3 regions of the Pseudomonas syringae pv. tomato str. DC3000 genome follow, and region 2 is predicted to be linked to each of the others. Evidence: riboswitches for the same ligand, from Rfam matches in the RefSeq annotation. Region 2 holds a riboswitch; each other region holds the start of a gene.
The links. A riboswitch is a leader RNA that binds a small molecule or an ion and turns the genes downstream of it on or off. The one in region 2 is predicted to bind cobalamin.
Positions count from the first base shown of each region.

Region 1: it holds a riboswitch for cobalamin, as region 2 does, so the genes downstream of both, PSPTO_RS16855 (ABC transporter substrate-binding protein) here and cobO (cob(I)yrinic acid a,c-diamide adenosyltransferase) in region 2, are expected to answer to the same signal.
Region 3: it holds a riboswitch for cobalamin, as region 2 does, so the genes downstream of both, PSPTO_RS16285 (CbtB domain-containing protein) here and cobO (cob(I)yrinic acid a,c-diamide adenosyltransferase) in region 2, are expected to answer to the same signal.

Region 1 is NC_004578.1:3,675,138-3,682,946, forward strand. It holds gene PSPTO_RS16820 (ABC transporter permease) at 1-313, shown strand, start outside; gene PSPTO_RS16825 (ABC transporter ATP-binding protein) at 376-1,215, shown strand; gene PSPTO_RS16830 (ABC transporter ATP-binding protein) at 1,226-1,990, shown strand; gene PSPTO_RS16835 (oligogalacturonate-specific porin KdgM family protein) at 2,126-2,848, shown strand; gene PSPTO_RS16845 (FadR/GntR family transcriptional regulator) at 3,210-3,944, opposite strand; partial or broken gene PSPTO_RS16850 (FadR/GntR family transcriptional regulator) at 4,053-4,768, shown strand; cobalamin riboswitch at 4,788-4,986, shown strand; gene PSPTO_RS16855 (ABC transporter substrate-binding protein) at 5,116-6,129, shown strand; gene PSPTO_RS16860 (FecCD family ABC transporter permease) at 6,126-7,148, shown strand; gene PSPTO_RS16865 (ABC transporter ATP-binding protein) at 7,145-7,809, shown strand, end outside.
Region 2 is NC_004578.1:1,876,666-1,884,474, forward strand. It holds gene PSPTO_RS08925 (PQQ-dependent sugar dehydrogenase) at 23-1,351, opposite strand; cobalamin riboswitch at 1,471-1,685, shown strand; gene cobO (cob(I)yrinic acid a,c-diamide adenosyltransferase) at 1,776-2,387, shown strand; gene PSPTO_RS08935 (cobyrinate a,c-diamide synthase) at 2,427-3,722, shown strand; gene bluB (5,6-dimethylbenzimidazole synthase) at 3,719-4,369, shown strand; gene cbiB (adenosylcobinamide-phosphate synthase CbiB) at 4,366-5,274, shown strand; gene cobD (threonine-phosphate decarboxylase CobD) at 5,267-6,271, shown strand; gene PSPTO_RS08955 (cobyric acid synthase) at 6,268-7,728, shown strand; gene cobU (bifunctional adenosylcobinamide kinase/adenosylcobinamide-phosphate guanylyltransferase) at 7,729-7,809, shown strand, end outside.
Region 3 is NC_004578.1:3,537,920-3,545,728, forward strand. It holds gene cobN (cobaltochelatase subunit CobN) at 1-3,210, opposite strand, end outside; gene cobW (cobalamin biosynthesis protein CobW) at 3,214-4,278, opposite strand; cobalamin riboswitch at 4,392-4,616, opposite strand; cobalamin riboswitch at 4,675-4,889, shown strand; gene PSPTO_RS16285 (CbtB domain-containing protein) at 4,985-5,170, shown strand; gene PSPTO_RS16290 (CbtA family protein) at 5,191-5,913, shown strand; gene PSPTO_RS16295 (cobalamin biosynthesis protein) at 5,906-6,355, shown strand; gene cobM (precorrin-4 C(11)-methyltransferase) at 6,388-7,137, shown strand; gene PSPTO_RS16305 (indolepyruvate ferredoxin oxidoreductase family protein) at 7,307-7,809, opposite strand, start outside.

The DNA.
Region 1 (7,809 bases), 1.8 Mb from region 2:
GAAGCTGCAAGGCGCCTCGGCAGTGCGGGTGATCGGTCGCCACATCATTCCGATGTGCCTGTCCTCGGTGATCATCCGCCTGACCATGAACATGGCCAGCATCATCCTCACTGCCGCGGCACTGGGCTTTCTCGGCCTCGGCGCTCAGGCACCGCTGCCGGAATGGGGCGCGATGATCTCCAGCGGCCGGCGCTACATGCTCGAAAGCTGGTGGCTGGTGGCGGCACCCGGCGCCACCATCATGCTGGTCAGCCTGGCGTTCAATCTGCTGGGCGACGGCCTGCGCGATGTGCTCGACCCGCGCAGCGAATGACCTGTATCGAATAACAAGCAGCGAATGACACGCAAAGAATAAAAATAACGGAGGCTCAAACCATGTCACAGATAAAGCTTGCGGTGGAAGATTTACGGGTCGAGTTCAGTCATGCGGGCAAGGTCACAGCGGCCGTCCGCGATGTGTCGTTCGCGCTGGGCCGCGAGAAACTGGCGATTGTCGGCGAGTCCGGCTCGGGCAAGTCCACCGTTGGCCGCAGCCTGTTGCGCCTGCACCCGGCAACGGCGAAGGTCACCGCCAAGACCCTGCGTTTTGGCGATATCAACCTGCTCGACTGCAGCGAAAAACAGATGCAGGGCATTCGCGGCCGGCGCATGTCGATGATCATGCAGGACCCGAAATACTCGTTGAACCCGGTGATCAAGGTGGGCGAACAGATTGCCGAGGCTTATCTGGCGCATCACAAGATCTCGAAAAGAGAAGCGCGCGAACGCACATTGGAGATGCTCGCCAAGGTGCACATTCGCGAACCGGCGCGGGTTTACGAGCTGTACCCCCACGAAGTTTCCGGCGGCATGGGCCAACGGATCATGATCGCAATGATGGTCATCACCGACCCGCAGGTGATCATCGCCGACGAGCCGACGTCGGCACTGGATGTGTCGGTGCGGCGCCAGGTGCTCAACGTCCTGGAAGAACTGGTCAGCGAGCGCGATCTGGGACTGATCTTCATCAGTCACGACCTGAACATGGTGCGCCACTTCTGCGACCGGGTGCTGGTGATGTATGCCGGGCGGGTGGTGGAATCGCTGAACGCCAACGAACTGGATCAGGCGCGCCATCCGTATACCTGCGGCCTGCTTGCCGCCCTGCCCAGCCTCGACCGCCCGCGCGCCAGCCTGCCGGTGTTGCAGCGCGATCCCCTCTGGCTCACTCACTGAGAACGCTCCCATGGCAATGATCACAGTCGATTCACTGAACCTGAGTTTCGGCACTGGCAGCGCGCTTAATCACGTGCTGCGTGACGTCAACCTGCGGGTCGAACAAGGCCAGTCGTTCGGGCTGGTGGGCGAGTCCGGCTCGGGCAAGACCACCGTGCTGCGCTGCCTGGCCGGGCAATATCAGCACTGGACCGGTGCCTTGAGCGTGGCCGGCCAGGCGGTGCAGCGCAAGCTCGACGCCAGCCATTACCGCACCGTGCAGATGGTCTTTCAGGACCCCTACGCCTCACTGCATCCGCGCCACACCATCGACGCTGCGCTCAAGGAGCCGCTGAGCATCCACACGATCGGCGATCGTGATCGGCGCGTCTGCGAGGTGCTCGACAAGGTCGGTCTCAACGAGAGTTTTCGTTTTCGCTACCCGCATCAGTTGTCTGGCGGTCAACGTCAGCGTGTGGCGATCGCACGGGCGCTGATTCTCGAACCCCGCGTGCTGCTGCTCGACGAGCCGACCTCGGCGCTGGATGTTTCGGTGCAGGCCGAAATTCTCAACCTGTTGGCCGACTTGCGCCGTCAGCAAGGCCTGACCTACCTGATGGTGACCCACGACCTGGGTGTGGTGGCGCACCTGTGTGACCGGGTGGCGGTCATGCAGCAGGGCCAGGTGCTGGAGACGCTCGACAGCAGCCAACTGGTCAACAATCAGGCTCGACACGAATATTCGCGCATGCTGATCCAGGCCAGTCGCGACATGGACCTGCGCCCGACGGGATGACCCGTCTTCCGGCGGGTGACCGCTGAAACCTGACACTTGCTGACGCCGTGAGCCCTGGCCGAAACGGCCACAGGATCCGGCTGCCTGCGATTTGTTCAAACACACCCAAAACGTCAACCCACAAGAATAAAAAAAATGAAAAAATCACTCGCTCTGCTCGCTTTTGCCACCCTGCTGCCCAGTGCATGGACCCATGCCGACAGCGCCTACATCAACTACCGCCACCAATACGCGGAAAGCACGCGCATGCATGCCGACCGGGTCAAATTCGGCAGCCGCCTGGACAGCGGCTGGGGCTTTGAAGGCGAGCTTAAATACAAGACCGCAGGCGACCGACAGGACGTTGCATTCGACAACACCGTCGGTAACGGCCACGAACTGACGACCAGCTATCAATATCGGCTCAATGACAAATGGATGCTCACCCCGTCACTGGCACTGGAAAGCATCGAGAAGTCCACGGCCTATAAAATGGGCCTCAAGCTGGGTTACAAAGTGAATGACCAGTTGAGCGTCTCGGGCCGCTATCGCTACGACTCGATCAAACTTGACCGCGACAAGGTCAACCACGACATGCCTGACAACCAGATGGACGATCAGTCGATCAATCGTTACGACGTCTGGGTCAATTACGCCAGCAAAGGCCCCTGGGCTTATGAGTATCAGTTCACCTACTTCGACGCCGATTACATCCGTTACGACAATGGCAGGACCGACTACGAACAGAACGCGGCCTTCAAATACAGGTGGGACAAGCACTGGGTGCCGTTCTTTGAGGTGGGCGACATCAAGGTGGACTCGGAAGACGACAAGCGCCAGCTGAGATTAAGGGTGGGGGTGCAGTACAACTTCTTATAGCGCAGATTGCGACGCGGAGTGTCACGGCACGCATTTCGCGAACGATCTGACTATCGTGCGACGCTCCGCGTCGCATGCGTTTCTGGACGCTCCGCGTCCGCTCTTGAATGCGCGGTGCGGCGCAGATCTGTGACGCGGAGCGTCACGCAAGGCATTCCCACGCGGAGCGTGCGGAACGATAACGCCTGAGTATGATTATCGTGCGACGCTCCGCGTCGCATGCGTTTCTGGACGCTCCGCGTCCGCTCTTGAATGCGCGGTGCGGCGCAGATCTGTGACGCGGAGCGTCACGCAAGGCATTCCCACCGGAGCGTGCGGAACGATAATCTCAACTATCGTACGACGCTCATCCTGAATCAGCTCAGTCGCTGTACAACGCCTGAGTACGGCGCAGGCGCATGCGGCTGCCGTTGAGGTGCAGGTACATTGCAGCGCGCGCGGCATCGACGTTGCCTTCGGCGATGGCGTTGTAGATTTGCCGGTGTTCGGCGTTGATCCCGGCAAGGTAGGCGCTGCGGTCGCTTTGCCCGGTGTAGGCCGAATTCATGCGGGTGCGCGGGATCAGCTTGGTGCCCAGGTGTTTCATGATGTCGATCAGGTAGGCATTGCCTGACGCCTTGGCGATCTTGAGGTGAAACTGAAAGTCGGCGTTGATGGTCGTCCCGGACTTCTGCGGCCCTTCGAGCAAAGCATCAAAAGCACGCTTCAGTTCCAGCAGCGCCTCCGGGCTGCGGCGCTGGGCGGCAAGACCGGCCGCCTCGACCTCAAGGCTCAGGCGAAACTCCAGCAGGTTCAGCACATCGGCAACGCTGGCGATGGTCGCCGGGCCGACGGAAAAACCTTCGGGCGGCGGCATGTCAAGGACGAATGTACCCACACCGTGGCGGGTTTCCACCAGCCCCGCCGCCTGCATCCGCGACAAGGCATCACGCACCACCGTGCGGCTCACACCTTCGGCTTCCATGATGTGGATCTCCGACGGCAGCTTTTCTCCGCGCACCAGCACACCGTCACGCATGCGCTGGGCAAAGCGGTCAACCAGGGTTTCTGCCAGGCGTCGATGGTTTTTTTGCGGGGAAAGCGCGTTGTCCGACATTGCAGCCTCAGTTCTGTCCGATACGCGAGTATAGGCTGCGATACCCGCACAAAACACGTTCCGAGTACGGTTATACTCAGCCCCCCCAAACGGACCGATCACCCTGCCATGGAACACTCCTCTTCCCCCAAAGGCCGCCGTTCCAGCCTGACCCAGCAACTGGTCGCCGAATTCGCGCGCAGGATTCGCGATGGCGAGATCCAGAGCGGCGAAAAGCTGCCCACCGAGCAGGTAATCATTCGCGAAAGCGGAGTCAGCCGCACCGTGGTTCGGGAAGCGATGTCGCGCTTGCAGGCCGAGGGGCTGGTGGAAACCCGCCACGGCATGGCACCTTTGTGGTCGATGCCTCGCAGCCCGGCCACTCCAGTCAGGACCAATCCTCCATCGGCACACCTGGCGATGCGGTGTCGATCATCGAGCTGCGCCTGAGCCTGGAGCCGGAATCAGCCGCCCTCGCCGCCCAACGGCGCACGCCCGAGCAACTCGACGCGATCCGCCAGGCGCTCGATGAACTGCACCGTTGCACGCGCCAAGGCAAAGACACCCTGCAAGCCGACTTCGAATTCCACCGGCAGATCTCGCTGTGCACCGCCAACAGCTTTTTTACCGACGTAATGAGCCAGTTGGGCAGCAGCATTCTGCCGCGCGCGCGCAGCGGCTTCGGCAACATCGCCTTGGCGCATGCCATAGATGACCCGGACATTCAGCGCCGCGAGCAGGAAAGCATCTATGAAGCCATCGCTCATCAGGACCGCGATGCCGCGCGCGCCGCGATGCGCCTGCATTTGATCAACAGCCTGCTGCGCGTGCGCGCAAAGCATTAGCTATCAAGAACCCTTATCGTTTACCATGCCGGCCGTCGGTTTCCGAGAGGAACTAACAGGGAATTCGCCAGCTTTGTTTCAAAGGCCAAAACGAAACTGCCCCCGCAACTGTAGGCATCGAGCCTGCTCCAAGACTGCCACTGGATTCAGATCCGGGAAGGCCGGAGCATGGTGATGACATGCCAGTCAGGAGACCTGCCGACCCGATTCAACCAACTAACCGGCGGGGTGTCCGGGAAGGACATCCGCACGCGTCGGCACCTTTTGCCGTGCCCGGTCATCTGCCGGGGATGTGTTTCCTGATGTGCATTGCGCCTTGGCACCTGCTCCAATGGAGACCGCATTTCATGTCGCTGCCCCGCCTCGCCGCAATCGCCGCCTGCCTGACGTTGTCTACCCTGACGTTCGCCGCCCCCACGCAGTATCCGCTGACCGTGGAAAACTGCGGTTCGACCCTGACGTTCGCGCATGCACCGACCAAAGCCGTGACCATTGGCCAGGCGGGCACTGAAATGCTCTATGAACTGGGGTTGGGCGACAAGCTGGTCGGCACCTCGCTGTGGTTCAACAACGTGCTGCCGCGCTTCAAGGCACAGAACGACAAGGTGGAGCGCCTGGCCGATAACGAACCGGGTTTTGAGGCGGTGATCGGCAAACGTCCCGAACTGGTGGTCGTGCAGCTGGAATGGATGGTCGGCAAACAGGGCGCAGTCGGTACCCGCGAGCAGTTTCATGATCTGAAAATCCCCACGTACATTCTGCCGTCCGATTGCGAAGGCAAAGACAACCTGGTCGGCGCCGATGGTACCCGCCTGGAGCCTTTTCGCATCGAGACCATCTACAAGAGCATCGAACAACTGGCGCAGGTTTTCGATGTGCAGGATCGCGGCGACGCATTGGTCGCGCAGCTGAAAACGCGCCTGAGCGCAGCGATTGCCAACGTCAGGCAGAACAAGGCTAACGATGTGTCTGCGCTGTTCTGGTTTTCCAGCTCCGAGATAGCCAGCGATCCTTTTGTAGCAGGCCGCAAAGGCATCCCGGACTTCATGCTCAACAGCCTGGGCATGCGCAACATCGTCCAGTCCGACGAAGAATGGCCAACCGTGGGCTGGGAAACCATTGCCAAGGCCAACCCGAGCATTCTGGTGATTGCACGCATGGACCGTCGCCGCTTTCCGGCCGACGACTACCTGAAGAAGATCGCCTTCCTCAAGAGCGACCCGGTGACGCGCAACATGGACGCGGTCAAGCATGACCGGATCGTGATCATCGACGCCGAGGGCATGCAGGCAGGTCTGCGCCTGTTCACCGGGTTCGAAGAACTGGCCGACGCCGCCAACCGTTTCAACGCCGCACGATGAGACTGCCTGTGGCGCTGGGCCATCTGCTCTGGGTTGCAGCCATCCTGGTGCTGGCAATCATGGTCGGCGCGGCGATTGGTGAAACCTCGATCAGCCTCGACGTGGTTTTTCAGGTGCTGGCCAACAAACTCTGGGCGGCCGGTTATGTGCTGGACCCTATCGACGAAGGCATCGTCTGGAATTACCGGCTGACCCGGGCCATCGTCGCGGCAGCCTGCGGAGCCGGCCTGGCGATTTGCGGCGTGGTGCTGCAATCATTGCTGCGCAACCCGCTGGCCGACCCTTATTTGCTGGGGATTTCCGCCGGGGCCTCGACCGGCGCGGTGCTGGTGGCCATTCTGGGCTTTGGCGCGGGGGCGATTTCCATGTCGGTCGGCGCGTTCGCCGGGGCCGTAGCGGCGTTTTCATTGGTCGCCCTGCTCGCGCATTCCTCACGGGGCACCACAGCGTCGGTGCAGATCATTCTGGCGGGTATCGCCGGTTCACAACTGTTCAACGCGCTGACCTCGTTCATGATCACCAAATCCGCCAGTTCCGAACAGGCTCGCGGCATCATGTTCTGGTTGCTGGGCAACCTCAGCGGGGTGCGATGGCACTCGGTGTGGCTGGCGGTGCCGACGGTGCTGGCCGGTTTGCTGGTGTGCCTCTGGTACAGGCGCGCGCTGGATGCCTTCACGTTCGGCAGCGACTCGGCCGCGTCGCTCGGCATTGCGGTGCGACGTGTGCAGATCATCCTGATCGCCACGGCAGCGCTGGTGACGGCGGTGATGGTGTCGATTGTCGGCTCCATCGGTTTTGTCGGGCTGGTGATTCCGCATGCGGTGCGCATGCTGGTCGGCGTGCGTCACGCGCGGCTGGTGCCGCTGAGCGCACTGAGCGGCGCGCTATTTCTGATCGCTGCGGATATCCTTTCGCGCACGATGATCAAAGGCCAGGCGCTGCCGATCGGGGTGATTACTGCGCTGATCGGCGCGCCGGTCTTCGCCTTGATTCTTGTCCGGGGCAACAGCACGCGATGAACGAGTTTGCGCAGTCGCCCCGCTCTTGCGTGCTCGGTTGCTCCGGGCTCGGCTATTCGGTGCGTGGCACGCCCCTGCTGAGCGATGTCGATCTGAGCATTGCCACAGGCGAGACACTCGCGGTGGTCGGCCCTAATGGTTCGGGCAAATCCACCCTGCTCAAGCTGCTGGCTGGCATTCAGAAGCCGGGCAGCGGCGCGGTCAGGCTGGGTGAGCAGGCACTCGCCGCGATGAGCCGCAGAGACGTGGCACGCCTGTTGGCGGTGGTCGAGCAGCAGGCCGAAACCAGCGACGCGGTGACCGTGCTCGACGCCGTCGAACTGGGCCGCACGCCCTGGCTGTCGGCACTGGAGCCGTGGAGCGCGAATGACGACGCCATCGTGCGTCAGGCCTTGCAGGATGTGGACATGCTGCACATGCAAAAACGGGCCTGGCACACCCTGTCCGGGGGCGAGCGGCAACGTGTGCACATCGCCCGAGCGCTGGCACAACGGCCGCAAATTCTGCTGCTGGATGAGCCGACCAATCATCTGGACATCCAGCATCAGCTCACTATTCTCGGCCTGGTCAGGGCTTTGCCGGTGACCACGGTGATTGCCCTGCATGACCTGAATCAGGCACTGGACTGCGACCGTGTCGCCGTTATGGAAAAAGGCCGACT
Region 2 (7,809 bases):
CGTCAAACCTCTACGCTCGGCGTTATTGAGCCGCCTTGGCCGATGTCACGCGCCAGATCTTGTTGCCGACGTCATCCGCCACCAGCAAACCGCCGCGCTGATCGTTGACCACACCGACCGGGCGGCCCATGGCTTTTTCGTCTTTGTTGAGAAAGCCAGTCAGCACATCGACTGGCGTGCCGTTGGGCTTGCCGCCGCTGAAGGGAACAAACACCACTTTATAGCCGCTGTGCGGTTTGCGGTTCCATGAGCCATGCTGGCCGATGAACAGGCCTTCGTTGAACGGCGCAGCCAGGGTCTTGCCGTCGGCGAACACCAGGCCCAGTGACGCGGTGTGCGGGCCGACCGCGTAATCCGGGGCGATGGCCTTGGCGACCAGTGCCGGGTTCTGCGGTTTGACGCGTTCGTCGACGTGCTGGCCATAGTAGCTGTAAGGCCAGCCATAAAAAGCGCCGTCCTGCACCGAGGTCACGTAGTCAGGCACCAGGTCGCTGCCGATTTCGTCACGCTCGTTCACTGCCGTCCACAACTTGCCGGTTTTTGGCTCCCAATCCATCCCGTTCGGGTTGCGCAGGCCGGACGCAAAGATGCGGTGCTTGCCCGTCGCGGCGTCCACTTCCCAGATCGCCGCGCGGCCTTCTTCCTGGTCCATGCCGTTTTCGCCCACGTTGCTGTTGGAGCCGACCGTCACGTACAGCTTGCTGCCGTCCTTGCTGGCAATTACGTTCTTGGTCCAATGGTGGTTGAGCGTGCCGCCCGGCAGGTCAACCACCTTGGTTGGCTGTGCGCTGATCGACGTCTGGCCCGCTTCATACGGAAAGCTGATCAGGCGGTCGGTATCGGCCACATAGAGTTTATTGCCCACCAGCGTCATGCCGAAGGGCGAATTGAGGTTCTGCAGGAAAACGGTGCGGGTTTCTGCGACGCCATCTTTATCGACATCACGCAGCAAGGTGATGCGGTTGGCGCTCGGTACGCCAGCGCCAGCGCGGCCCATGACTTTCTCCATGACCCAGCCGCGAACGCCTTTGGAGTCATCCGGCTTGGCGGGCGAATTGGTTTCCGCGACCAGTACGTCACCGTTGGGCAGCACATACAGCCAGCGCGGGTGATCCAGCCCTTCAGCGAAGGCAGCCACCTGAGTGCCGGGTGCGGCCACCGGTTTGGCGCCTTTTTCCCAGCCGATGGCAGGCGCGATATTGACGGTCGGGATCAGCGTCTTGTTCGGCTCCGGCAGCTTGGGCGAGGGGCCTGTTCCATCCGAGACTTGCAGGGTCGAAGACTCGCCGCAGGCAGCGAGGCCGCCGGCAACCAGAAGCAGCACTGCATAGTGGGGTCTGAGTGTGAACATGATCGATCTCCATAAACAAAGGCGTGGTCCAGTAACTGATAGAGGCCCTGCAAACCGTCGAGGTTCAATCGTGTTCCCGGGCTGCGCTGTCGATTGACGCTCTCGGCCCAACCCTCTACCCTTCGCGGCTTGTTTCAGGTGCTCTGCAATCCTCGATTGGCAGGGTGAAACAGGGAAGCCGGTGTGGATCGACCGATCCGATCCCGGCGCTGCCCCCGCAACGGTAAATGAGTCAAGGCTGTGCATCGTGCCACTGTGTTTCGACACGGGAAGGCGCGCAGCCGGGGTAACCCGCTCATGAGCCCGGAGACCGGCCTGAACCACTCAATGGCATCACGGAGGGTGATGCTCTGTGCAGGGCGTAGCCGTGCTGTCCAGTGCTGTCCTTCCGTCTGCTTTCGCCTGCCCCGAGCGGAGAGCCAAGATGAACGAATCCCCCGAACGCGACGAACGCCATCTGGCGCGCATGCAGCGCAAAAAAGCCGTGATGGACGAGCGCATTGCCAGCTCGCCCAATGAATGCGGCCTGCTGCTGGTACTGACCGGCAATGGCAAAGGCAAGAGCAGTTCCGCCTTCGGCATGCTCGCCCGGGCCATGGGCCACGACATGCAGTGCGGTGTGGTGCAGTTCATCAAGGGCCGCAACAGCACTGGCGAAGAAATGTTCTTCCGGCGCTTTCCTGAACAAGTGCGTTATCACGTGATGGGCGAGGGTTTCACTTGGGAGACCCAGGACCGCCAGCGCGACATCGCCGCCGCCGAAGCGGCCTGGGCCGTGTCGCAGGAAATGCTCCGCGATCCGAGCATTGGCCTGGTCGTGCTCGACGAGCTGAACATCGCCCTCAAGCATGGCTACCTCGACCTTGAACAGGTGCTGACTGACCTGCAGGCGCGCCCGCCGATGCAGCACGTGCTGGTGACTGGCCGTGGCGCCAAACCCGAATTGATCGACCTGGCCGACACGGTTTCCGAGATCGGTGTGGTCAAGCATGCGTTTCAGTCCGGTATCCGTGCGCAAAAAGGTATCGAGCTGTGAGCCATTCGTCATGAGAACTGCGTCAATGGGAGCACTGCAATGAGAGCCCCGCGCCATTGCCCGGCGGTATTGATCGCTGCGCCTGCCTCCGGGCAAGGCAAAACCACGGTGACCGCTGCACTCGCACGTTTGCACCGCAATCAGGGCCGCAAGGTCCGGGTGTTCAAGTGCGGGCCGGACTTTCTTGACCCGATGATCCTCGAGCGGGCCAGCGGCGCGCCGGTCTATCAACTGGACATGTGGATGGTCGGTGCGGATGAAAGCCGTCGGCTGTTGTGGGAAGCGGCTGATGAAGCGGACCTGATCCTCATCGAAGGCGTCATGGGGCTGTTCGACGGCACGCCATCCAGTGCCGATCTGGCGCGTCACTTCGGCGTGCCGGTGCTGGGCGTGATCGACGGCACCGCGATGGCGCAGACCTTCGGCGCGCTGGCGCTTGGGCTGGCGCGCTATCAGCCCGATTTGCCGTTTGCCGGGGTATTGGCCAACCGCGTCGGCACCGTGCGCCACGCGCAGTTGCTGGAAAACAGCCTGACCGAAGGCCTGCGCTGGTACGGCGCCTTGTCGCGTGAAGTCGGTTTCGAGTTGCCGAGCCGCCATCTGGGGCTGGTGCAGGCCAGTGAGCTCAACGACCTCGACCTGCGTCTGGACATGGCCGCCGCCGCGCTGGCCAGCACCTGCGAAGTGGCGTTGCCGCCTGCGGTGACGTTTACCGCGCCTGATCCGGTCGAGGTCGAGCCGCTGCTCAAGGGTGTGCGCATTGCTATTGCCCGCGACGAGGCCTTTGCCTTTCTATATGGCGCGAGCCTGGACCTGCTGCGCAATATGGGCGCAGAGCTGACGTTCTTCTCGCCAATCCATGACAGCCAGCTACCCGAAGCCGACAGTCTGTATCTGCCGGGCGGCTACCCGGAGCTGCATCACCTTGCGCTGGCGGCCAACACCTCAATGCAGGCCGCGATCAGGGCTCACCACAATGCCGGCAAACCGATGCTGGCCGAGTGCGGCGGCATGCTTTACCTGCTTGATGCCTTGACCGACGTGGAGGGCGTGCGCGCCGAACTGGTCGGGCTGCTCGCCGGTGAAGCGGTCATGCAGAAGCGTCTGGCGGCGTTGGCCCTGCAAGCGGTCGAGCTGCCCGAAGGCACGCTGCACGGCCACACGTATCACCATTCGCTGACCAGCACCGAGTTGCAGCCGATTGCCCGTGGCGTCAGCCCCAATGGCGGGCGGGGGGCCGAGGCGGTCTATCGCATCGGGCGCTTGACCGCCTCCTACGTGCATTTCTATTTCCCGTCCTGCCCGCAGGCGATTGCGGCGCTGTTCAAGCCATGACCGAGCACGCCTTCAGCGCCGAAGAACGGGCTGCGGTGTACCGCGCCATCGCCGAGCGCCGTGATATGCGCCATTTCAGCGGCGGCACGGTGGCGCCCGAACTGCTGGCGCGCTTGCTGGAAGCCGCGCATCAAGCGCCCAGCGTTGGCCTGATGCAGCCGTGGCGTTTCATCCGCATCAGTGACCCGGCATTGCGCAGCAAGATGCAGGCGCAGGTTGAAGAAGAGCGCATCCGCACTGCCGAAGCACTGGGCGAGCGCACCGACGCGTTCATGAAGCTCAAGGTCGAGGGCATCAATGACTGCGCGGAAGTGCTGGTCGCCGCGCTGATGGAAGGTCGTGAGCAGCATATCTTTGGCCGTCGCACCTTGCCGGAAATGGACATGGCTTCGTTGTCCTGCGCCATTCAGAACCTCTGGCTGGCCTCGCGTGCCGAAGGGCTGGGCATGGGCTGGGTGTCGCTGTTCGACCCTGATGCGCTGGCCGCGCTGTTGAACATGCCTGAAGGTGCCAAGCCGCTGGCGATCATCTGCCTGGGGCCGGTGAACGCATTTTATCCTGCACCGATGCTGGTCATGGAGGGCTGGGCGCAGGCGCGTCCGCTGCATGAACTGCTGTATGAAAATCAATGGGGAGTGAGTCAATGAGTGTGGCGCTGTTGAGCGTCGCCGGTGTGGCGCTGGATGCGTTGCTCGGTGAGCCGAAACGCTGGCATCCACTGGTGGCGTTCGGAGGCTTTGCCAACCGTGTCGAGCAACGCTTCAACAGCGGCGGGCGTGGCTGGCGCAGTCATGGCGTCACTGCCTGGGTGATTACAGTCGTGCCGTTGACGCTGCTGGCCACGCTGTTGAGCTGGTTGCCTTACATCGGCTGGCTGTTCGAGATTCTGGCGTTGTACTGCGCGCTGGGCATGCGCAGCCTGGGTGAGCACGTGCAGCCGGTGGCGCAGGCGTTGCGCGCCGATGATCTGGACGAGGCGCGGCAGCGGGTCGGTTATCTGGTCAGTCGCCAGACCAGCGAGCTGGACGCCACCGAGGTCGCCCGCGCCGCCACCGAGTCGGTGCTGGAGAACGGCAGCGATGCGGTGTTCGCCGCCTTGTTCTGGTTTATCGTGGCCGGTGCGCCCGGCGTGGTGCTGTACCGGCTGAGCAACACGCTGGACGCCATGTGGGGCTATCGCAACGAGCGTTTCGAGCGTTTCGGCTGGGCCGCGGCGAGAATAGACGACCTGCTCAACTATATTCCTGCACGCCTGGTGGCGCTGACCTACGCCTTGTTGGGCAAAACCCGACTGGCGCTGCACTGCTGGCGCACTCAAGGGCCAACCTGGGACAGCCCCAACGCAGGCCCGGTGATGGCCGCTGGCGCAGGCGCGCTGGGCGTCGAACTGGGTGGCGCAGCTATTTATCACGGCGAACTGCATGAGCGTGCGCAACTGGGCGAGGGCGCTCCTGCCGATGCGGACTCGATCGATCGCGGCTGGCAACTGGTGCAACACGGCGTCTGGTTGTGGCTGCTGGTCATTTGTGTGGCGGCTGAATTTTATGCTTGAGCACGGCGGGCGGCTGCGCGCAGCGGCGCAGCGTTACGGTATCGATCAGGCCGACTGGCTGGACCTGTCCACCGGCATCGCGCCTTGGCCGTGGCCGATTCCCGATATACCGGCGTGTGCCTGGGCGCGGCTGCCCGAGACCGAAGACGGTCTGGAAGCCGCGGCCTGTGCCTATTACGGTGTGCCTCAATTGTTGCCGGTGTCTGGTTCGCAAGCCGCGATTCAGGCGCTGCCACGGGTGCGCAGCGGCGGGCGGGTCGGCGTGTTGTCGCCGTGTTATGCCGAGCACGCGCATGCCTGGCGCAAAAGCGGCTATGTCGTGCGTGAGGTCGGCGAGCAGGAGGTCGAGTATTTTCTCGACAGCCTCGACGTACTGGTGGTGGTCAACCCCAACAACCCGACCGGCCTGCACCTGAGCACCGAGCGCCTGCTGGAATGGCATGCGCGACTGGCCGAGCGCGGTGGCTGGCTGGTGGTGGATGAAGCGTTCATGGACAACACGCCAGGCCTGAGCCTGGCGGCCGAGACCTGGCGCATCGGGCTGATTGTGCTGCGTTCGTTCGGCAAGTTTTTCGGCCTGGCCGGGGTTCGGCTTGGCTTTGTGCTGGCTGAGCCGGTCTTGCTGAAAATGCTCGCACAGGAGATCGGCCCGTGGTCGGTCAGCGGCCCGACCCGGATCATCGGCCAGGCCTGCCTGAGCGATCTGCCTGGGCAGGCCCGGCAACGCGAGCGCAGTGATCGGGCCTGCGACCGGCTGGTGGCATTGCTTGATCACTACGGTCTGACGCCAGATGGCGGCTGCGCGCTGTTTCAATGGTTGGTGACTGCCGAGGCGCAGTCGCTTTACGAGTTCTGTGCGCAACGCGGCGTCCTGTTGCGTCTGTTCATGGGTGACACGCCCGAGTCTGGCAGCCTGCGTTTCGGCTTGCCCCGCGACGAGGCCGACTGGCAGCGTCTGCACAACGTTCTGCTTGAATACCGCAAGGAGTTTGCATGACCACGCTGATGGTGCAAGGCACCACTTCCGATGCCGGTAAGAGCACGCTGGTGACGGCACTGTGCCGCTGGCTGACCCGCCAGGGCGTCAAGGTCGTGCCCTTCAAGCCGCAGAACATGGCGCTCAACAGTGCGGTGACGGCGGATGGCGGCGAGATCGGTCGTGCGCAGGCGGTACAGGCGCAGGCGTGCTTCCTGGCGCCGCACACCGACATGAACCCGGTGCTGCTCAAGCCCAACAGCGACACCGGCGCGCAGGTCATTATTCATGGCCGCGCCGTCACCACCATGAATGCGGTGGCCTACCACGGCTATAAAGAGATCGCCATGCAGGCGGTGCTGGAGTCGCATCGTCGGTTGAGCGAAAGCTACCCGGTGATCATGGTCGAAGGCGCGGGGTCGCCTGCTGAAATCAACCTGCGTGCCAATGACATCGCCAACATGGGCTTTGCCGAGGCCGTGGACTGCCCGGTGCTGTTGATTGCCGACATCAATCGTGGCGGCGTGTTTGCTCATCTGGTCGGCACGCTGGAGCTGCTGTCGCCCAGCGAACAGGCGCGGGTCAAAGGCTTCATCATCAACCGTTTTCGCGGCGACATTGCCTTGCTGCAACCGGGGCTGGACTGGCTTGAAGCGCGCACCGGCAAACCGGTGGTCGGCGTGCTGCCCTACGTGATGGACCTGCACCTGGAGGCCGAAGACGGCCTTGATCAGCGCCAGACCGACAAGGTCGAGCAGGTCCTGAATGTGGTCGTGCCGGTGCTGCCGCGCATCAGTAATCACACCGATTTTGACCCGCTGCGCCTGCATCCGCAGGTCAACCTGCAATTCATCGGCCCGGGCCAACCCATTCCGCCTGCCGACCTGATCATTCTGCCCGGCTCGAAAAGCGTGCGCAGCGACCTGAATTACCTGCGCGCCAACGGCTGGGAAACGGCCATCGACCGGCATTTGCGTTACGGCGGCAAGCTGATGGGCATCTGCGGCGGTCTGCAAATGCTCGGCGAGCACCTGCACGACCCGCTGGGGCTGGAAGGCGCGGCGGGTTCCAGTGCCGGTCTGGGCCTGCTGGCGATGAGCACGGTGCTGGAAACCGAAAAGCAATTGCGCAACGTGCGCGGACGCCTGACGCTGGAAGACGCAGAAGTCAGCGGCTATGAAATTCATGCCGGCGTGACCACGGGCGCGGCGCTGGAGCAGGCTGCCGTTCAACTGGACGATGGCCGTTGCGACGGCGCGCAGAGTGCCGACGGACAGATTCTCGGCACTTACCTGCACGGCCTGTTCGAGTCGCCTGCCGCCTGCAGCGCGCTGTTGCGCTGGGCGGGGCTGGAAAACGTCCAGTCGGTGGATTATCACGCGTTGCGCGAGCGCGACATCGAGCGGCTGGCGGACCTGGTGGAAAAGCATCTGGACGGCACCTTGCTCCGTGAGCTGTGCGGCCTGGAGGCGACCTGAATGCTGCAACTGATACTTGGGGGGGCGCGGTCCGGCAAAAGTCGCCTGGCGGAGAAACTAGCGGCCGACTCGGTGCTGAGT
Region 3 (7,809 bases), 1.7 Mb from region 2:
CGGGGTGCCTTCATCAGCAGCGCCGTAGGCATAACCGCCCCAGTTCAGATAGACCTCGGCAAGGTCCTCGCGGCTTTGCCACAGGCGACCGTCAATTGCGCCTTGAACGCCCGCGCCATAGGCACCGGGTTTGGCGCCGAAAATCCTCCAGCCCGCCTGCCGTACCGCTTCGTCTTCGCTCAACCCTTCGGCTACAAAGCCCTGGCGCTCTTCGCGCACTCTGGCCGCCAGCGGGTTCATGTCGTCCGGTTCATCCAGCGCCGCGACGGCCTGCACGGCGGCATCGAACAGCTTGATGAGGTTGGCAAAGGCGTCACGGAAGAAACCGGAAACCCGCAAGGTAACGTCCACCCGAGGGCGGTCCAGCAGGCTGATCGGCAGGATCTCGAAGTCATCGACACGCTGACTGCCGGTCGCCCAGACCGGACGGACGCCCATCAGTGCCATCGCTTGGGCAATGTCGTCACCGCCAGTACGCATCGTTGCCGTGCCCCAGACTGATAAACCCAGCTGGCGCAGGTGATCGCCGTGATCCTGGAGGTGGCGCTCCAGCAACAGGTTTGCCGACTGAAAACCAATGCGCCACGCCGTGGTAGTCGGCAGATTGCGTACATCCACGCTGAAGAAATTACGCCCGGTCGGCAGCACGTCCAGTCGCCCGCGGCTGGGTGCGCCGCTGGGGCCTGCCGGCACGAAGCGGCCGCTCAGCGCATCAAGCATGCCCTGCATTTCGCCGGGGCCGCAGGCGTCCAGCCGTGGCGCGACCACCTCGCGCAGGTTGTCAAGAATCAGCGCCAGGTCATCGTGTACGGGTACGTCGTACAGCTCTTCACCCGCCATCACACGCTCGATCAGCGCCGCAGCATAAAGCTCAAGCCGTTCGCGGGCATCCCCGGCAGTGCGCCAAGGGTCTGTGCTGACCGCGAGCAGCGTGGCAGGACGTTCGCCGGCCCAAGGCTCGGCCAGCTCGCAGTCGAGCGGATCAAAGCCCAGTGCAAAGGCCTTGCTCAGCGCCCGCAACAGGCTCGATTGCGCCCCGCGCCCGTCTCCACGCGGGATGCGCAGCAGGGCCAGCAGTGTGTCGGTGCGCAGGCGACCTTCCGGTGACTGGCCGAAAATGTGCAGGCCGTCGCGAATCTGCGATTCCTTCAAGTCACACAGATAAGTGTCCAGACGCGGCAGCCAGACCGCCGCGTCGGCGTCGCTGTCGGTGGCGTCGTCCAGCGCCAGTTCACGATCGATACGGGTTTCACGGACCAGTTCGAGAATGTCCCGTTGCAGCTCGCGGGCCCGGCGCGGATCGAGCAGTTGCGCCTCATAGAACTCGTCGGCGAGCAGCTCCAGATTGCGCAGCGGGCCGTAGGTTTCGGCACGGGTCAGCGGCGGCATCAGGTGATCGATGATCACCGCCTGCGTGCGGCGTTTGGCCTGAGCGCCCTCGCCCGGGTCATTGACGATGAACGGATAGATATTGGGCATGGCGCCCAGCACGGCATCCGGCCAGCAGGTTTGCGACAGCCCGACGCCTTTGCCTGGCAGCCATTCCAGATTGCCGTGCTTGCCGACATGCACTACCGCATGCGCGCCATAGGCCTTGCGCAGCCAGAAGTAGAACGCCAGATAGCCGTGCGGCGGCACCAGGTCCGGGTCGTGATAGACCGCACTGGGGTCCACCTGATAGCCACGCGCCGGTTGAATGCCGACGAAGTTCAGACCAAGGCGCAGGCCGGCGATCATCATTCGGCCGCTGCGGAACATGGGATCGGCATCCGGCGCGCCCCAACGGGCAGTCACCGCGTCGCGATTTTCGGCCGGCAGCTCGTTGAACGCCGACAGGTATTCATCCAGCGCCATGCTTTGCTGGCAAGGTCGCAGGTCAATGCTGTCCAGGTCGTTGGTAACGCCACCCAACAGTTGCTGGATCAGTTCGGTGCCGGTGTCCGGTAACTGCGCCAGGGGATAGCCCTCGGCCTGCATGGCACGCAGAATGTTCAGCGTCGCAGCCGGTGTGTCCAGGCCCACGCCGTTGCCGATTCGCCCGTCGCGGGTCGGGTAGTTGGCGAGGATAAGTGCTACACGTTTGTCGGCATTAGGCAGGCGCGCCAGTTCGATCCAGCGGCGCGCCAGTTGCGCGACAAAATCCATGCGCTCGGGGTGCGCGCGATGGCAAACCACGTCCGACTGGCTGCGTTCACTGCGCCAGGCCAAGTCCTTGAAGCTGATCGGCCGACTGATGATCCGCCCGTCCAGCTCAGGCAAGGCAATGTGCATGGCCAGGTCTCGGGCACCCAGGCCCTGCTCGCTGGCCTGCCAGGCTGGCTGGTTGTCCTGCGCGCAGATCGCCTGAATCACCGGCACGTTGCGCCGGAACGGGCGCAGGTGAGGCGCTTCCGGGCTCGATTGGGCAAAGCCGGTGGTGTTGAGAATCAGCTCGACGTCAGCTTCATCCAGCCAGTTTTCGACCTGAACGAAGCAGCCCGGCTCTTTGAGGCTGGCCACGGCGATAGGCAACGGATTGATGCCCTGCGCCTGCAGGTGCTCGCAGAATTCATCGATGAAGCCGGTATTGGCCGCCTGCAGGTGCGAGCGATAGAACAAAAGTGCCACCACCGGCTGCCCGGCCGTCCATTCGGCCTGCCAATCGACAAGCTGGGCACTGGCAAGGCGCGGGTGATAAACAGCCGTACGCGGCAGCGGTTGCGGTTCAGTCCACGGGTAATCGCGGCCCAGCCATTGGCTGGCCATGCAGTGAAACAAATCCAGTGCATTCTGCATGCCGCCCTGACGCAAGAACTGCCAGAGCTGGTCGCGCTGCGCAGCAGGCACAGTGCTCAGGTCGCTCAGCTCGGGATCGGGACGGTCATCACCCGGCACCAGAATGACCTGCACGCCACGCGCTGCCAGCTCCATAAGCCGCTCGACGCCGTAACGCCAGTAGCCGATGCCGCCGTGCAGGGAAATCAGAATGACTTTGGCGTGGCGCAGCACCTCATCGACGTACAGGTCGACCGAGGCGTGATTCTGCACTTGCATCGGGTTGGCCAGACGCAGGCTGGGGTAGTCTTCGGGCAATTGCCGGGCGGCTTCGGCCAGCAGCGCCAGGCTGGAGTCGCCGCTGCAGAGAATCACCAGCTCGGCCGGGGTTTGCCCCATGTCGGCGATGCTGTCATCCGGGACGAAACCGCCGGGCTGGGTTCTCAGTAAATGCATGGGTCAGCCGGCAATCGCAGCGTTGAGCTGAGCGTGCAGCGCAACCGCGTCCAGTTCCTGGCCAATCAGCACCAGATGCGTGGCGCGCTCTTCGTCGGCACGCCAGGCACGGTCGAAGTGCTTGTCGAAACGCGTGCCGACACCCTGGATCAGCAGGCGCATCGGTTTGCCCGGAATTGCCGCAAAACCTTTTACACGCAGAATGCCGTGTTGCACGACCAGTTGATTCAGCGCATCGAGCAGCACTTTCTCGTCAGCCTGGGGCAATGTCAGGGAAATTGAATCGAACGCGTCGTGATCGTGGTCATCATGATCGTCATCGTCGTGATGATCGTGGTGGGTCTTGCGCGCGTCGATGTGCAGTTCGGACTCGGCACCCACGCCCAGCAGAACACTGATCGGCAGGCGACCACTGCTGGCTTCAACCACCTTGACCGCAGGCGGCAGCTCTTCGGCGACTTCAGCGCGCACGGCGGCCAGCCCTTCGGCGTCGATCATGTCGGCCTTGTTGAGGATAACCAGATCGGCGCTGGCCAGTTGGTCGGCGAACAGCTCGTGCAGCGGCGATTCGTGGTCCAGGTTGGGGTCCAGTTTGCGCTGTGCATCGACCTGATCCGGAAAGGCTGCAAACGTACCCGCCAACACGGCCGGGCTGTCGACCACGGTGATCACGGCGTCAACCGTGCAGGCGTTGCGGATTTCCGGCCACTGGAAGGCTTGCACCAGCGGCTTGGGCAGGGCAAGCCCCGAGGTTTCGATCAGGATGTGGTCCAGATCACCACGCCGGGCCACCAGTTCGCGCATGACCGGGAAGAACTCTTCCTGCACCGTGCAGCACAGGCAGCCATTGGCCAACTCGTAGACGCGGCCGTTGGCTTCTTCTTCCGTGCAGCCGATGGTGCATTGCTTGAGGATTTCACCGTCGATGCCCAGCTCGCCAAACTCGTTGACGATCACCGCGATGCGTCGCCCTTCGGCGTTGTCGAGCATGTGCCGCAACAGCGTGGTCTTGCCCGAGCCGAGGAAGCCGGTAACGATGGTGACGGGAAGCTTGGCCAGTGTTTTCATCAGGTGCCCTTTGGCAATGCGGCGGGCAAACAGGACGAGAACCACGTGCACTGCACACGGATCGGATCGCCACCGGATCACCCCGCCCGGTTGTAGTGAGAATTCGCAGGCTTTTTGTCAGCCCGGTTCGAGGCAGGTCTCCTGGCTCACGGCAGCGTGTGGCGGGCGTTGAACACCTTGCCGACACACATTCATCGCGCCTTCCCGCCGCAGCAGTGGCTGTGCAATGAACATGACCGTTTACAGTTGCGGGGGCAGCTGCGGCATGTACCGCATTCCCGTCTTAGCTTCATGTCGTAACGCTTTACACATGAAGAACCTCGAACCGGCAAGGCTACGCAGTGACCGCAGGCAGGTCAATCGTTCAGATTGACGATGCCCCGCTGCCCATGCTCTCCTGTGCACCTTGTTTCGGGTGCCCCTCACGGGGTGAAACGGGAAACCGGTGCGCTCAACCTGTTGAGCAAGTCCGGTGCTGCCCCCGCAACGGTAAGCGAGAGAAGGTCTGATCCACTGTGCTCTGGCATGGGAAGGTGACCTTGAAGGTCTGAACGCACACGTGTTCAAGCCCCTCGCGAGCCCGGAGACCGGCCCGACATTTTTCCAATGACACACCCGCGGTGGGCGGGCGCAGTTGAAACCTCTGGCGTTCGTCAGCGGGTTCGCGCGCGCATGGCCCATTTGCCAACACTCAAGAGGGAACGCCATGTCCACCATCAGCAGCAGCCAGACGGCCGCTACCAGCTCAACCCAGACCCAGCGCCTGACCGCCGCCATCAGCGCTGCACTGCTGGGCGCGTGCCTTGTGTACTTCGCCGGGTTCTCGCACATTGCCGCTGTGCACAATGCGGCACACGACACCCGTCACAGCGCTGCCTTTCCTTGCCATTGAGCGTCATTGAGGACAACACAATGTTCAAGCGAATCGCACAGACCGCAGGGTTTACCGGGCTGTTGGCCGCCCTGCTGCTGACCTTGCTGCAAAGCTTCTGGGTCGTCCCGCTGATCCAGCAGGCAGAAACCTACGAGAAAGCACCTGCCGAACACGTTCACGAGCATGCCGACGGTGCCGTGGCTGAACACAGCCATGCGCATGACGAAGCAGCGTGGGAGCCGGAAAACGGCTGGCAGCGCGTGCTGTCCACCACCGGTGGCAATCTGGTGGTCGCCGTCGGTTTTGCCCTGATGCTGGCCGGGCTTTACACCCTGCGCGCACCGGGCCGCACGGCACAGGGCGCGTGGTGGGGGCTGGCCGGTTTTGCCGTGTTCGTGCTGGCGCCGACCCTGGGGCTGCCGCCTGAGCTGCCGGGCACCGCTGCCGCAGAACTGAGCCAGCGTCAGCTTTGGTGGATCGGTACCGCAGCGTCCACCGCTGCCGGGCTGGCCTTGCTGGTGTTTGGTCAGAACTGGCTGCTCAAAGTGCTGGGCGCGGCGATTCTGGTGGTGCCGCATGTGATCGGCGCACCGCAACCGCTGGTTCATGAAAGCCTTGCGCCTGAAGCACTGGAATCGCAGTTCAGGGTCGCTTCGCTGCTGACCAACGCGCTGTTCTGGGTTGCACTGGGCCTGATCAGCGCCTGGCTGTTTCGCAGAAGCAATGTTCACACAGATAATGCCCACTCAAACCATGCCTGACCGCATCAGGCCTGAGCACTCGACCGTCCGCCCCGGCACGCCTCTGGTAGTCGGGCTGGGCTGTCGACGCGGTTGTTCGGCGACCGCGTTGCGCGAGCTGATCGAGAACAGGCTTCGAGCGCTGGAGCTGAACCTGGGAAGCATCACCGCGCTGGCCTCAATCGATCTGAAAGACAAGGAACCGGGCCTGCTTGCACTGGCGGCGCAACTGGCTGTGCCGCTGGTATTTTTCAACGCCGCGCAACTGGTGGCCTGGGAGCTGCACCTGACCCACCGCTCCGCGCAAGTCTTTCAGACCACAGGCTGTCACGGTGTAGCCGAAGGATCGGCACTGGCCCTCGCCGCGCAGCTGGGCGACGGTACGGCGCGGCTGCTGATAGAGCGGCAAAAAACCACTCAAATGACATTTGCCTTGGCGTCCAGCCCGGCTGTGGGCGGATAATCGCGCCGCGCTCATTGACCCCGGAGTTTCCATTGACTGTCTATTTCATCGGCGCAGGCCCTGGCGATCCCGAGTTGATCACCGTCAAGGGGCAACGCCTGATCCGCACCTGTCCGGTCATTATCTATGCAGGTTCGCTGGTGCCGCTCGCCGTGCTGGAAGGCCACCAGGCGGTGCAGGTGACCAACAGCGCGGAACTGCATCTGGAGCAAATCATTGATCGGATCAAGACCGCTCATGCGCAAGGCCAGGATGTTGCTCGTGTACATTCCGGCGACCCTAGCCTGTACGGTGCCATTGGCGAGCAGATCCGCCATTTGCGTGAACTGAATATCCCCTTTGAAATCATTCCGGGAGTAACTGCGACGGCCGCCTGCGCTGCGTTACTGGGCGTGGAGCTGACGCTGCCGGATATTTCGCAAAGCGTGATTCTGACCCGCTACGCCGACAAGACCTCAATGCCGAGCGGCGAAGAACTCGCCAGCCTGGCAAGCCACAGGGCGACCATGGCGATTCATCTGGGCGTAAATAACCTGCACAGAATCGTCGAAGAGCTGACCCCGCATTACGGCACCGACTGCCCGATTGCCGTGGTACACCGCGCCAGTTGGCCGGATCAGGAATGGGCAATAGGTACGCTGGCAGACATAGAGGAAAAAGTGCGAGCCAAAGGCTTTCGCCGCACCGCACTGATCCTCGTCGGCCGCGTACTGGCCGCCGACACATTTGGCGAATCCTCGCTGTACCGGGCCGGGCATGCGCACCTGTTCAGGCCCAAGTAACGCTCGTTCGCAGGCTCGCCGTTTGTGTGAGTGGCAGGGGCGGCCGATCCGCGTTACTCACGAAGGGGCCGGTGCAGCCTCCGAGATCTACTGATCACCGATCGTCAGCCTTCGCGAGCAAGCGAAGCGTCGCCCGGCTCGCGCTCAGGCACTCACATCGCTTACCTGATCAAGCAGCCACCTCATACAACTTCGGCGCTAGCACCTCGCCGCTCTCCAGGCTTTTGCGCAGGATCTCGGCCTGCAATGCAGCAGCCTTCATGGCGGCTTCCTTGATGTGACCATAACCGCGAATCTTTTCCGGCAGGCGTGCCAGGCTCAGCGCCGTATGGCGGTTCTGCGTCTGGAGATGCTGCAGGATCAGTTCGACATCGCCAACATAACGATCAATAAGCGCCCTCTCCTGCTTGCGCTCCAGGCTGCGACCGAACGGGTCGAACGCTGTGCCACGGAGGAATTTGAATGTCGCCAGCACATCGAACGCGCGCAGCATCCACGGCCCGAAACTGCGTTTGCGCGGTTGACCGTTGTGCGGGTCACGCTTGGCCAGCCAGGACGGTGCCAGGTGAAACTCCAGTCGATAATCACCCTCGAACTGCGCCTCCAGCTGGCGGGTGAAGTCGCCGTTGCTGTACAGCCGCGCCACCTCGTATTCGTCCTTGTAAGCCAGTA